2 regions of the Rahnella sp. Larv3_ips genome follow, and region 1 is predicted to be linked to the other one. Evidence: predicted binding sites of a transcription regulator. Region 1 holds the regulator's gene; the other holds the start of a gene.
The links. Region 1 encodes CRP, which controls carbon source genes, mostly activating them, when cyclic AMP is high. Its sites were predicted from a motif close to ATGTGANNNNNNTCACAT; they were not measured.
Positions count from the first base shown of each region.

Region 2: ED901_RS19915 (PTS sugar transporter subunit IIC) is a predicted target of CRP. The motif match lies at 1,707-1,724, and genes of this name have one in related genera.

Region 1 covers NZ_MJIB01000021.1:665,350-671,171, forward strand. Annotated here, with positions in the region: gene ED901_RS22540 (aspartate aminotransferase family protein) at 1-1,104, shown strand, start outside; gene ED901_RS22545 (YccS/YhfK family putative transporter) at 1,267-3,342, opposite strand; gene crp (cAMP-activated global transcriptional regulator CRP) at 3,404-4,036, opposite strand; gene ED901_RS22555 (OsmC family protein) at 4,399-4,806, shown strand; gene ED901_RS22560 (hypothetical protein) at 5,160-5,546, opposite strand; gene ED901_RS22565 (tlde1 domain-containing protein) at 5,594-5,822, opposite strand, start outside.
Region 2 covers NZ_MJIB01000021.1:80,690-86,511, forward strand. Annotated here, with positions in the region: partial or broken gene ED901_RS19910 (glycoside hydrolase family 1 protein) at 1-137, opposite strand, end outside; gene ED901_RS19915 (PTS sugar transporter subunit IIC) at 167-1,504, opposite strand; gene ED901_RS19920 (PTS lactose/cellobiose transporter subunit IIA) at 1,791-2,108, shown strand; gene lysA (diaminopimelate decarboxylase) at 2,253-3,512, opposite strand; gene ED901_RS19930 (LysR family transcriptional regulator) at 3,646-4,581, shown strand; gene ED901_RS19935 (ChaN family lipoprotein) at 4,648-5,505, shown strand; gene ED901_RS19940 (TonB family protein) at 5,631-5,822, shown strand, end outside.

The DNA.
Region 1 (5,822 bases):
CAGGGCAAAGAGTATGTTGATTTCGCCGGGGGGATTGCCGTGACGGCGCTCGGGCATTGCCATCCTGCATTGGTGAAAGCATTACACGAGCAGGGCGAAACGCTGTGGCACGTGAGCAATGTGTTCACCAACGAACCCGCGTTGCGACTGGCTCAGAAGCTGATCGACGCCACCTTTGCTGACCGCGTATTTTTCGCTAACTCCGGTGCGGAAGCCAACGAAGCGGCCTTTAAACTGGCGCGCTACTACGCCTCGCACCGTCACAGCCCGTACAAAAGTAAGATCATCGCTTTCCATAACGCTTTCCATGGCCGCACGCTGTTCACCGTGTCTGTGGGCGGTCAGCCAAAATACTCCGACGGCTTTGGCCCGAAACCGGCTGATATCGTCCACGTGCCGTTTAACGATCTGGACGCGGTCAAAGCGGTCATCGACGATCACACCTGCGCCATTGTGGTTGAGCCGGTGCAAGGCGAGGGCGGAGTGACGCCTGCCACCCAGGAATTCCTGCAAGGTCTGCGCGAGTTGTGCGACAAACATCAGGCGCTGCTGGTGCTGGACGAAGTACAAAGCGGCATGGGCCGCAGCGGCAAACTCTTCAGCTACATGCATTACGGTGTGACGCCGGACATTCTGACCACCGCCAAAGCGCTGGGCGGCGGCTTCCCGGTTTCAGCGATGCTGGCAACCGAAGACGTGGCCTCCGTGATGGAGCCGGGCAAACACGGCACCACTTACGGCGGTAACCCGCTGGCCTGTGCCGTGGCTGAAGCGGCACTCGATATCATCAACACCCCGGAAGTGCTGGCGGGTATCGACGAGCGTCGCGAGAAATTCATCAGCGCGCTGGAGGCAATCAACCAGAAATACCACATCTTCAAAGAATTCCGTGGTCAGGGATTACTGATTGGAGCGGAGCTGTCGGATGCCTTCAAAAACCGCGCGGGCGAGTTCCACGCCGCCGCCGCCGAATTCGGCCTCATGATGCTGGTCGCCGGACCGAATGTAATGCGGTTTGCGCCATCGCTGGTTATCGACTTCGCGGATATTGAAGAAGGGATGCAGCGGTTTGAGAAAGCGGTGGGGAAAGTTTGCGGTGGGTGAGCCCTGCTACATCGCTGGTTAACACCGAAATGTACTCAGTCGGTTTTAACCAGCGGCGAGTGGGCGCCTTCGCACCCGAGAAACCGAAATAGCGCCGGTCAGTTTTAAAAGACAGGCTGGCTGCAAGCCAGTAAAAACGGGAGTTTGAAAGGGCATTCCCCTTCACGCCTTGCGCGTCAGCCAGATCCCATGATGCGGCCTCTGCTTCCACGCCAGTGACGAAATCGTATGCATCACGCTGAGATGGGAAATTACGCGTCGCAGGTGGCGTTCCATCTCGGTCAGCGGCATATCCGGGTGCAGTTCAGGCGCATTGAACAGATTGTTCTCGCTGCCCGGCCCGTCGTAGAGCAAGCGTTGCTGACAGCTTTGCAGCGCGATTTCGCAGGTCTGTAAATACTCCGTCGCCAGTTTTTCCGGCAGCATGTAATGCTCGCGGGCGAGAATGGTCATCGCGTTAATATGCTCGACCACAAACTGGCTGTGCGTTACCCACAAACGCATATCCGTCAAATAATGCGAGTTAAACCCCGGTTCCTGCATCGCCTGATTCAGCGAGGTAAACAGCTTGTTGTGGGCCTGATTGACCTGCATTCGGGCGTACGCCAGTTTGGCGGTATCCGGATTATCCTGCAGTAACAACCGGATCGCTTCCTGATCGGCTTCCAGCGCCTGATGGGCATTTTGTCGCAGCAATCCGCTCTGCCATTGAGGCCACAGCCAGATCGTACCGCCGAAGGCGAGGGCGCAGCCGATCAGGGTATCGATAAGCCGGGGCACCAGAAAATGCACGCCATTCATCGCCAGAAGCTGGAGCGTATACACCGCCGTCACCGTCATACCGACCATCGCCAGCCCGTAGTTTTTCCGCAACACCGTGTACGATATCAGCGTAATCACCAGCATACACAGCAGCGTGACGCCCTCAGGCAGCTCCAGTTTCAGCAGGGCAGCGGCGATCAGCAATCCCGCCAGCGTGCCGAGCGCACGGTGCTGAATGCGCACGCGGGTGGCGTTATAACCGTTCTGACTGACCAGCATGATGGTCAGCAAAATCCAGTAAGGTTTCGGCAGATTGAAGAACAACCCGAGGCTGCTGCCTAACGCCAGAATAATGCCGAGACGTGCGGCATTGCGCAGGGCAATGGATTTAAAGGACAAATAGCTTTTCAGTGCCGGCCAGAAAGGCAGGCGCGGCTGAGTATTCATCAGATCGCGCCGGTACAGTGGCCTCTGGGTACGCAGCAGACGTGCGATGCGGCTGAAATGGTAATAACAGAACTGGCCGACCGGATTATCCGGATTGCGTGCGGCAATTTTCTCCAGCGCCGCCAGTTCGTTCGCCATGGTAAAACGCCCGGAAAGACGGTGGTAAAGAATATCGTCAGCAATCACCCGCAGACGGGCTGAAATCACCTGAGCATTACGGCGGATCACCGCTTCCGCATGGCTCTCTTCCACCAGCTTTTGCACTTCTTCCGGCTGATGCAGGCTGACGGTAATGTGCTCCTGCAAATCCAGCGCCACCTGAAAACGCTGAAACAGCCGCTTGTAGTGATGATGATGTCCGTGCTGCGGCAGCATGTGCAGCTGCTGATAAAGCAGGGCGATAAGATCGATGACCTGTTGCTGGCGCTTGAGCAGCGGCGGCAACGCGGTTTCAGGGTCGGTATGCTGCGTCAGCAGGCTGTATTTGGCTTCGAAATAATCCGCCAGTTGCAAATACAGCTGACTGAGGGTTTCGCGCATCGGTTGTTCTTTTGATATGCGAAACCACGCCCAGTTAAACAGGCCGTACCAGGCGGTGCCTGCGGCAAACAGCGCGGGTGCCTGCCACATCGGCCTGACGCCCACCATGCTGAGGGTAAAGATGGTCGCTACCAATGCACCGGGCAACAGACGCGCATGGAGCGGGCTGATTTCGCCGGTGACGCCAAGTAATAATGCCAGCGACAGCATGATCAGCGGCAGCGGGAGGTGCCACCCGGTCAGCATCACTTGCAGCAGAATGCTGCCCAGCGCAAACAGAGCACCACCAATAATGAGACGTTTAAAAAAGCGTTTGTGGGGAGTATCAAGACCGGCGACGTTACAGCAGGCAGGGCAGAGGGAAAACAACAGGCCCATTTGCAGATTCCCAAACAGCCAGCAGATGCCGACCGGCAGACATAACACCAGCGTCTGACGCAGTGCATAGTTCACTTCGGGATGATAAAACAGCCTTCGCCATAGCGTCATGGATGAAGCTTAGCCCATAAAAAAGGCGCGACAGTAAGCTGTCGCGCCTTTTTTTGAGGGATTAACGTGTGCCGTAAACGACAATCGTTTTACCGTGTGCGGAGATCAGGCTCTGATCTTCCAGCATCTTGAGAATGCGGCCGACGGTTTCACGGGAGCAACCGACGATCTGACCGATTTCCTGGCGGGTAATTTTAATCTGCATCCCGTCCGGGTGGGTCATGGCATCTGGCTGTTTGGCCAGATTCAATAAGGTCTGAGCGATACGGCCCGTTACGTCGAGGAAAGCAAGGTTACCGACTTTCTCTGACGTCATTTGCAGACGGTTTGCCATCTGCGCGGAGAGGCGCATCAAAATGTCCGGGTTAACCTGAATCAGCTGGCGGAATTTTTTATAAGAAATTTCAGCCACTTCGCAGGCAGTTTTAGCACGTACCCAGGCACTGCGTTCCTGACCTTCTTCGAAGAGTCCCAGCTCGCCGATGAAGTCACCTTGGTTAAGGTAGGAAAGTATCATCTCTTTGCCTTCTTCATCTTTAATCAGGACGGCAACCGACCCTTTCACGATGTAGTACAGCGTTTCGGCTTTTTCACCCTGGTGAATCAGCGTACTTTTAGAAGGATACTTATGTATATGACAGTGAGACAGGAACCATTCAAGTGTCGGGTCTGTTTGTGGCTTGCCGAGAACCATTTGCTATTATCCTCTGTTATTATCGCTGCCCAAAATCACAGGGCTCAGAGTTCCCTGTACGGCGTCTGAATATTAATGCGCCCTATCAGCATGTAACTCACCAGAAATGCTGCAAGCGGATGTCGGAGTGAAACAGCCTGTTAATTGCTGTTATCACCTTGGGTTCTGTTCTTAAACCGCGAAAACCGTCACCGCAATTTACTGGAAAGTATGTTTCGGCTTTGTTTGTAACACAGGTTTGCAATGCTGTCTTGTGTTGTCTCGCTTCAGCATGATGGCGATCGGGTTACGTTGCCAGTTTTTAGGTGAAAGGGTACTCTGGGGTGAAAATTTGATGAATAAGAACGCCAGGAGATAAGCAAATGCACGCACGCGTAAAATGGGTGGAAGGTCTGACGTTTTTAGGTGAATCCGCGTCGGGTCATCAGGTTTTAATGGACGGGAATGCCGGTGATAAAGCACCGAGCCCGATGGAAATGTTGCTGATGTCCGCGGGTGGCTGTAGCGCGATCGACGTGGTGTCGATTTTGCAAAAAGGCCGCAGCGATGTCCGTGACTGTGAAGTGAAACTGACGTCAGAACGTCGCGAAGAAGCACCGCGTTTGTTCACACACATCAATCTGCACTTCATCGTCACCGGTAAAGACCTGACCGACAAGGTTGTGGAGCGCGCCGTCAGCCTGTCAGCTGAGAAATATTGTTCCGTTTCTCTGATGCTGGGCAAAGCCGCCTCGATCACCCACAGTTTTGAAGTGGTTAACGTCGAATAAGTCACGACCAGTCATACGTCTGGCACTGATGACGCAGTAAATCCAAAAATCGCCGCGCGGCAAAAATCCAGCCTGCCTTCGCGCTGTAGCGCGGCGAAATCCTCTGGACTGGCCAGAATTGATGGTAACGCCATTAAAACCCCGCCAATGATAAAAGACTTAAAAACCCTCGATCGGCGTTATCTGGTGGCGAAAGCCACGTTAACAAGTAGGTGTATTGTGCGAGCTGGAGACACGCAAAAACGGCTAAGGGGATCCAGAGACTAAGGAGAATTAACACGGGAAATCAATGGGGGGTAGAACGTGAGGAAAGCCCGTTCAGCCGACCGGGCTTTGTATTTCAGGGAGTAACATTACTTAACCTTGCGGGCGTTATCTGCTTTCCATTCTTCGTATGTCGCTTCAAGGATCCACAGACAGGTTGCTCCTTTGTCTGTTTCCAGCAGGGCCAGCCTGGTTCGCTGATAAAAGGTCTCTATCTCAGCCGATTGTTTGTTAATAGGTCCCATGCAAACAAGGTCTGTCCCAACGAGATGAGGCCAATCCTGAGAATCCAGCACGACCAGAGCCTTCAGCGCGCCTTCAGTGTTACTCGATAGTGCAGACGATAACGCGTCTTCGAGCGCTTGCGACTGCTGCACGTTCGCAACTTTGGCGAGTTCGGGGGCTTTATCGAGCCAGGGTTGTTCTCCGGCAGCAATTCCCGCCACAGCGTCGGGCCAGTTGATGGTGGCAGCCATTGGGCTAGCCGCCATAACTGACAGCAAAATCAGCAGGATTAACCGCCTCATCTGACGACCTCCAGCGTCCCGCCTACGCTAATTATCCGCCAGCGTGTCGCAGGGGACATTATGATGCAACCTTCCGAGGCGTATCCCGCTGGCTTGTTCACGCGTTCGCCATGAATACGGAAGGCGGAGCGTCCAAAGGAATCCCCAGAAGTCTGCTCCAGAATAATGGTGGCGGGGCCTTTTGAACGAGAATGGCCCGCGATGCGATAAGTCCCACGAGGGAGC
Region 2 (5,822 bases), 580 kb from region 1:
TGACGGCTGTTTTTGTACCAGAGATCCAGATACGAATCCTGCCCGTCTTTCTTGCCGCTCCAGCCCTCGGTCTGCCACGCGGAAGCCGCGGCGCCGAGGATAAATCCTTCAGGAATGGCGATGGTAACCTTGCTCATAACAGTCCTCTTTGTCCGGATGAATTGACTCAGGCCGTCGCCGCCTGTTTTTGCTGCATCGCTTCAAGCTGTGCCTGTTCGGCGCGGCGGGAAGCCACTTTCACGAACGGCAGATAAATCAGCACCGACACCACAATGCAGCCGGCCTGCGTGATCACAGCCCCCATCGAACCGGCGGTAGAAAGCCAGGCGTTGATGATAGGCGGCGTGGTCCACGGCACCATGACAACCGCGCGTCCGGCAAAACCGAGGCTGGTGGCAAAATAACCGATGGTCCCGGTGATGAGCGGCGTGATGATGAACGGGATCGCCAGAATCGGGTTAAGCATGATAGGCATACCGAAAATCACCGGTTCATTGATGTTAAAGACGCTTGGCCCGAGTGACAGTTTGGAGATTTCGCGCATCTCTTTACGACGCGTGGCGAGCATGACGGCCAGCAACAAACCGATGGTGCAACCGGAACCCCCGATGCTCATGTACACATCCCAGAACGGCATGGTGATGATGTTCGGCACTTCATGACCCTGCTCGAAGGCCGTCATGTTGACCATGATCGCGCCCAGCAGCAGAGGTTCGCGGATAGGCTTGATCATCTGATTGCCGTGAATACCGATCACCCAGAACAGTTGCGCCACAAACATCAGCAGCAGAATGCCCGGCAGGCTTTGCATCACCGACTCCAGCGGACGCTGGATCACCTGATACACCGCATCGTACAAATACATGCCGGTGACCTGATGGAACACAAAACCGAAGGTGGCAATGATCACCACGGTAATAATGGCGGGGATTAATGCGGAGAATGACGCCGAGACATTCGGCGGCACGCTTTCCGGCATCTTAATTCGCAGGCCGTTGTAGCTTTCGAGCTTGGAATAAATTTCTACTGAGAGGATGGCAATAAACATGCCGAGGAACAGACTTTTCGTATCGGAGAATTGTTTGGCCAGCACATCTTTCACTTCCTGCATCTGACCATTGACCATCATATCGACTGTGGTCGGCGTCACGGCAATAAAACAAATGACCGCCAGCAGGCCGGGAAATAATGATCGCGAGCCGTTAATTCTTCCTAATTCAATACCGATCAGGAAGACGGCACCAATGGTCAGGAAACTCAGCGTAGCGTAGTTAATGCTGCTCATAATCGGTTTGAGCGTCGCCAGCCATGACAACATTTCAAAGTGAGCCAATCCGTTTTTCGGATCCATCACCATGTTAGAAATTAATACCGAGAATGCCCCTACAATAATAACGGGCATTAATGTGATAAAAGCAGCTTTGATAGCCATAATGTATCTGTAGCTATTAAAGGTATTGGCGAATCCCCCGAGAGAATCGATAAAACGGTCTTTAAATGACATGACACCACCTCTTTTAATTTTGTTTCACGCTTTGCAGGTGTTTGTTTCGCATTGACCTTTTATGCATCTGAAAGAAAAGGTGTCGCGCGAAGTAGAGCCAGATTCCGTTTCTGAGAGTGATCCTGTCGGCCACATGTCGGCGTTATTTCATCAATAATGCGAAATGTGGCATGCCAAAAAATAGCTGAATGAGAATTAATTTCTGTGACATTGTTCTCACATGTGAATATTGGAATTCCAATATGATGAATTCACCCTTTTCTGGTATACCAATTTGGAGTTTTCGATGGAATTCGATCTGGAACAAACGGTGATGGAGTTATTGATCAACGCCGGAGAAGCACGATCTAACGCGATGATGGCGATTCAGCACGCACGTAATAAAGAGTGGGAACAGGCTGATGCCATGCTGAAAGCCTCAGACGATGCGGCGCGTATCGCGCACAAAGTGCAGACGCAGCTGATTGGTCTGGATGAAGGCGTGGGCAAAATTCCGGTGAACCTGATCATGGTGCATTCGCAGGATCACCTGATGACCGCCATGCTGTGCCGTGAACTGGCCGAAGAGATCGTGTTACTGCGAAAAGAGATGTTTGATAAGTAATGAGTTTATCACTCAGGAATTCCCCTGAATCCTTTTAGTGGCATCAGGGCGGCAACGCAATGAAACCCCGGTCACATACACAAGAATGTGACCGGGGTTCACGAAAGGAAGCCAACGCAGAGTCAGCGCGAGGGATGACGGGGATTACAGTTCTAAGGCGATCAGCTCTTCTACCGTCTGACGACGACGAATCAACCGCGGTACACCATGCTCAAACAACACTTCCGGCAGCAGCGGGCGGGTGTTGTAGTTGGATGACATGGATGCGCCGTACGCCCCGGTGTCGTGGAACACCAGATAATCACCGATTTGCACCGGCGGCAGCGGGAAGGTTTCGACTCCGCCGCCTGCCTGCTGGGTGAACACGTCGCCGGATTCACACAACGGCCCGGCGATCACAGCATCAGTCAGCGGCTGTCCGCTCACATCGCGACCATCTGCCGGTAACAGCGAAATATGGTGATAGCTGCCGTACATCGCCGGGCGCATCAGATCGTTAAAGCCTGCGTCGCACAGCACAAAGTGACGGCTGCCCATGTCTTTCACTGCGCGGATTTGCGCCACCAGCACGCCGGATTCCGCCACCAGGAAACGCCCCGGCTCGATTTCCAGTTTAACGTCATGCCCCAGATGCGCGGCGATTTGCTCACGTGCACGGTTCCACAGGCCATAGTAGTGGCCGGTATCAATGGATTCTTCTTCAAAATGATACGGGATCGACAGACCGCCACCGGCTGAAATCGCTTCAATATCTTGTCCGGTTTCAATCACCTGACTGACCATCGCATCGCACACCTGTTCCAGATGACCGTAATCCACACCGGAACCGATATGCATATGAATACCCACCAGTTTCAGGCCGTACCGGCTGATTTCTGCCATTGCCTGTGGCAAATCGGCATACCAGATCCCGTGTTTGCTGTTTTCGCCGCCGGTATTGGTTTTCTGGCTGTGGCCGTGACCGAAGCCCGGATTCACGCGCAGCCACACCGGATGCCCGGCTTTGTGCTGACCAATCTGGCTGAGCATGTCGATGGAACCGGCGTTCACCGGAATATCCAGCGCCGTCACGCGTTCCAGCGTCGGCTGGTCCAGTACGTCGGCGGTAAAGACAATCTCACTGTCTTCACGGCCCGGAATAAAACCGGCCACCAGCGCACGTTCAATTTCACCCAGTGAAACGGAATCGACTTTCACGCCCTGCTCGCGCATCAGACGCAAAATATGGATATTGGAACAGGCTTTTTGTGCAAAACGGATGACGTCGAACTGACGCAACTGCGCGATGCGCGCTTTGATGATCTCAGCGTCATACGCCCACACAGGGCAGCCAAATTGTTGCGGCAGAGCCAGTAAATTCGCGGCATTAAGCGCGGTAGACAGGTCGTTCAGGGCGCGTGGCATAAGATTTTCCGTCAGGTGAATTCAGTCATATTTCCCTCAGTATGCCGCGTGACTGACCGGCGATAAAATATCTATTTCAGGCCAGTCTATTCATTTATGATATGGGCTGTTCCTTCGCTCACCGGATAAATCCATGCCTGCGATTTCCCTGCGCCATATCGAAATTTTTCATGCGGTCATGACCACCGGCAATCTGACCGAAGCCGCCGCGTTGCTCAATACCTCGCAGCCAACGGTCAGCCGCGAACTCGCGCGCTGCGAAAAGCTGCTGAATTTGCAATTGTTCGAACGGTTGCGCGGGCGTTTATACCCGACGGTGCAAGGGTTGCGGCTGTTTGAGGAAGTGCAGCGATCGTATTACGGGCTGGACAGGATCGTCAGCGCGGCGGAAGGCATCCGTCAGTTTGAGCAGGCGCAACTCTCTATCGCCTGCCTGCCGGTGTTCAGCCAGTCGCTGCTGCCTGCGGTGTGTAAGCCGTTTCTGGATCGCTACCCCGACGTGAGTTTCAACATCGTGCCGCAGGAATCGCCGCTGCTGGAAGAGTGGCTGTCGGCGCAGCGTCATGATTTAGGACTGACCGAAAACATCCAGACGCCCGCCGGAACCGAGCGCCAGACGCTGCTCACGCTGAACGAAGTGTGCGTACTGCCGGCCGGGCATCCGCTGGCGGAAAAATCACGTCTGACACCCCAGGATTTCAGCGGCCTGAATTTTATCAGCCTGTCGGCCACCGACAGTTACCGCCATCTGCTCGACACTTTATTTACGGAACAGCAGGTTTCGCGGCGGCTGGTGATGGAAACTCACAGCGCCGCGTCAGTGTGCAGCATGGTGCGTGAAGGCGCGGGCGTTTCCATCGTTAACCCGCTGACTGCGCTGGACTATTCTGCTAAAAACAGCGAAAACGGCGTGGTATTACGGGAATTCAGCATCGCCGTGCCGTTCACCGTCAGCCTGATCCGCCCGCTGCACCGCCCCGCTTCCGCGCTGGTCACCACGTTTATTGAACACTGCCATCAGCAGGCACAACGTTTTGCCGGACGCCTTGAGGCCGCGCTGATGCGCTGACTTGTAAATGATAATCATTATCCATAACATGCGGGCAGCATCCCGCTATGGAAAATGAGGATCACCATGAACAAGTTTTTACTTCTGGCCATTCTGGCTCTGACCGCCTGCTCCACCGGCCCGCGCAATACCGCCAAACCGCTGACGGCGCCGGGCGGCACCATCACTGATTTGCACACCGGCGCAACCCTTTCTCCGTCTGAGTTGCTCAGCAAACTGGCTGCCCAACCCCGCGTTATCGTCGGTGAAAAGCACGACAACCCCTCACATCATCAGATTGAAAACTGGCTGGTACAGAGCCTGCCGGCAGTGCGTCCGCAAGGCAGCGTGCTGATGGAAATGCTGACGCCGGATCAGCAGCCGAAAGTGGATCAGGTGAAAGCCTGGTTGCAAACCGGGCCGGACGCCCGCCCTGCGCATGTCGCAGAACTGATTAACTGGCAAAAAAGCTGGGACTGGTCGATGTACGGCGATGTGGTGATGAGCGCCATGAAAGCGCCGTATCCGCTGCTTTCTGCCAATCTGGATCGCAGTGAAATCATGGCGTTCTATGAAAATCCGCAGTTCCCGGCCGGTACCCGTTCGGCGGATCCTGCGGTACGAAACGCCATCAGCGACACCATCCGTACCTCTCATCAGCAAAATATCGGCGCAGAACAGCTGCACGCCATGCTGGCGATCCAGCAGCAGCGCGACCGTCGCATGGCCGAGCGTCTTCTGACCGCGCCCGCCCCGGCTTTGCTGATCGCTGGCGGTTATCACGCAGGCAAAAGTATCGGCGTGCCGGTGCATGTGAAAGATCTCGATGCGACGGCGTCCGTCACTGTACTTCTTCTGGCGGAAACGGGCGTGACGGTCGATAAATCTCAGGCCGATTTCGTGTGGATAACCCCGGCAGCAGCCGCTAAACCCGCCGCGAAATGACCCTTAAGTTATTGTGCTCACTGAATTAAAAATGTGGAGACTGTGAAAGTTTCTTGTAAAGAGCCATTACAAATGATTACTATTATCAAATAATATTGAATCTCATTATCATTTTAATGGACTAAATGACCACTCACTTTCTTACCGGTACACCGGTCGCTGCGGCGTTTGTTTTGCGCCCTCAGCGCCGCATTATCGGGCTGATATTGTCCCTGACAGCACACGGCGCGCTGGCCGCCTGGTTATTGTGGTCAGCGCCCGTGCCGCCGCCTTACGAGCTGCCGCCACCCGCCGTGATGGTGACGCTTTCTGCCAGC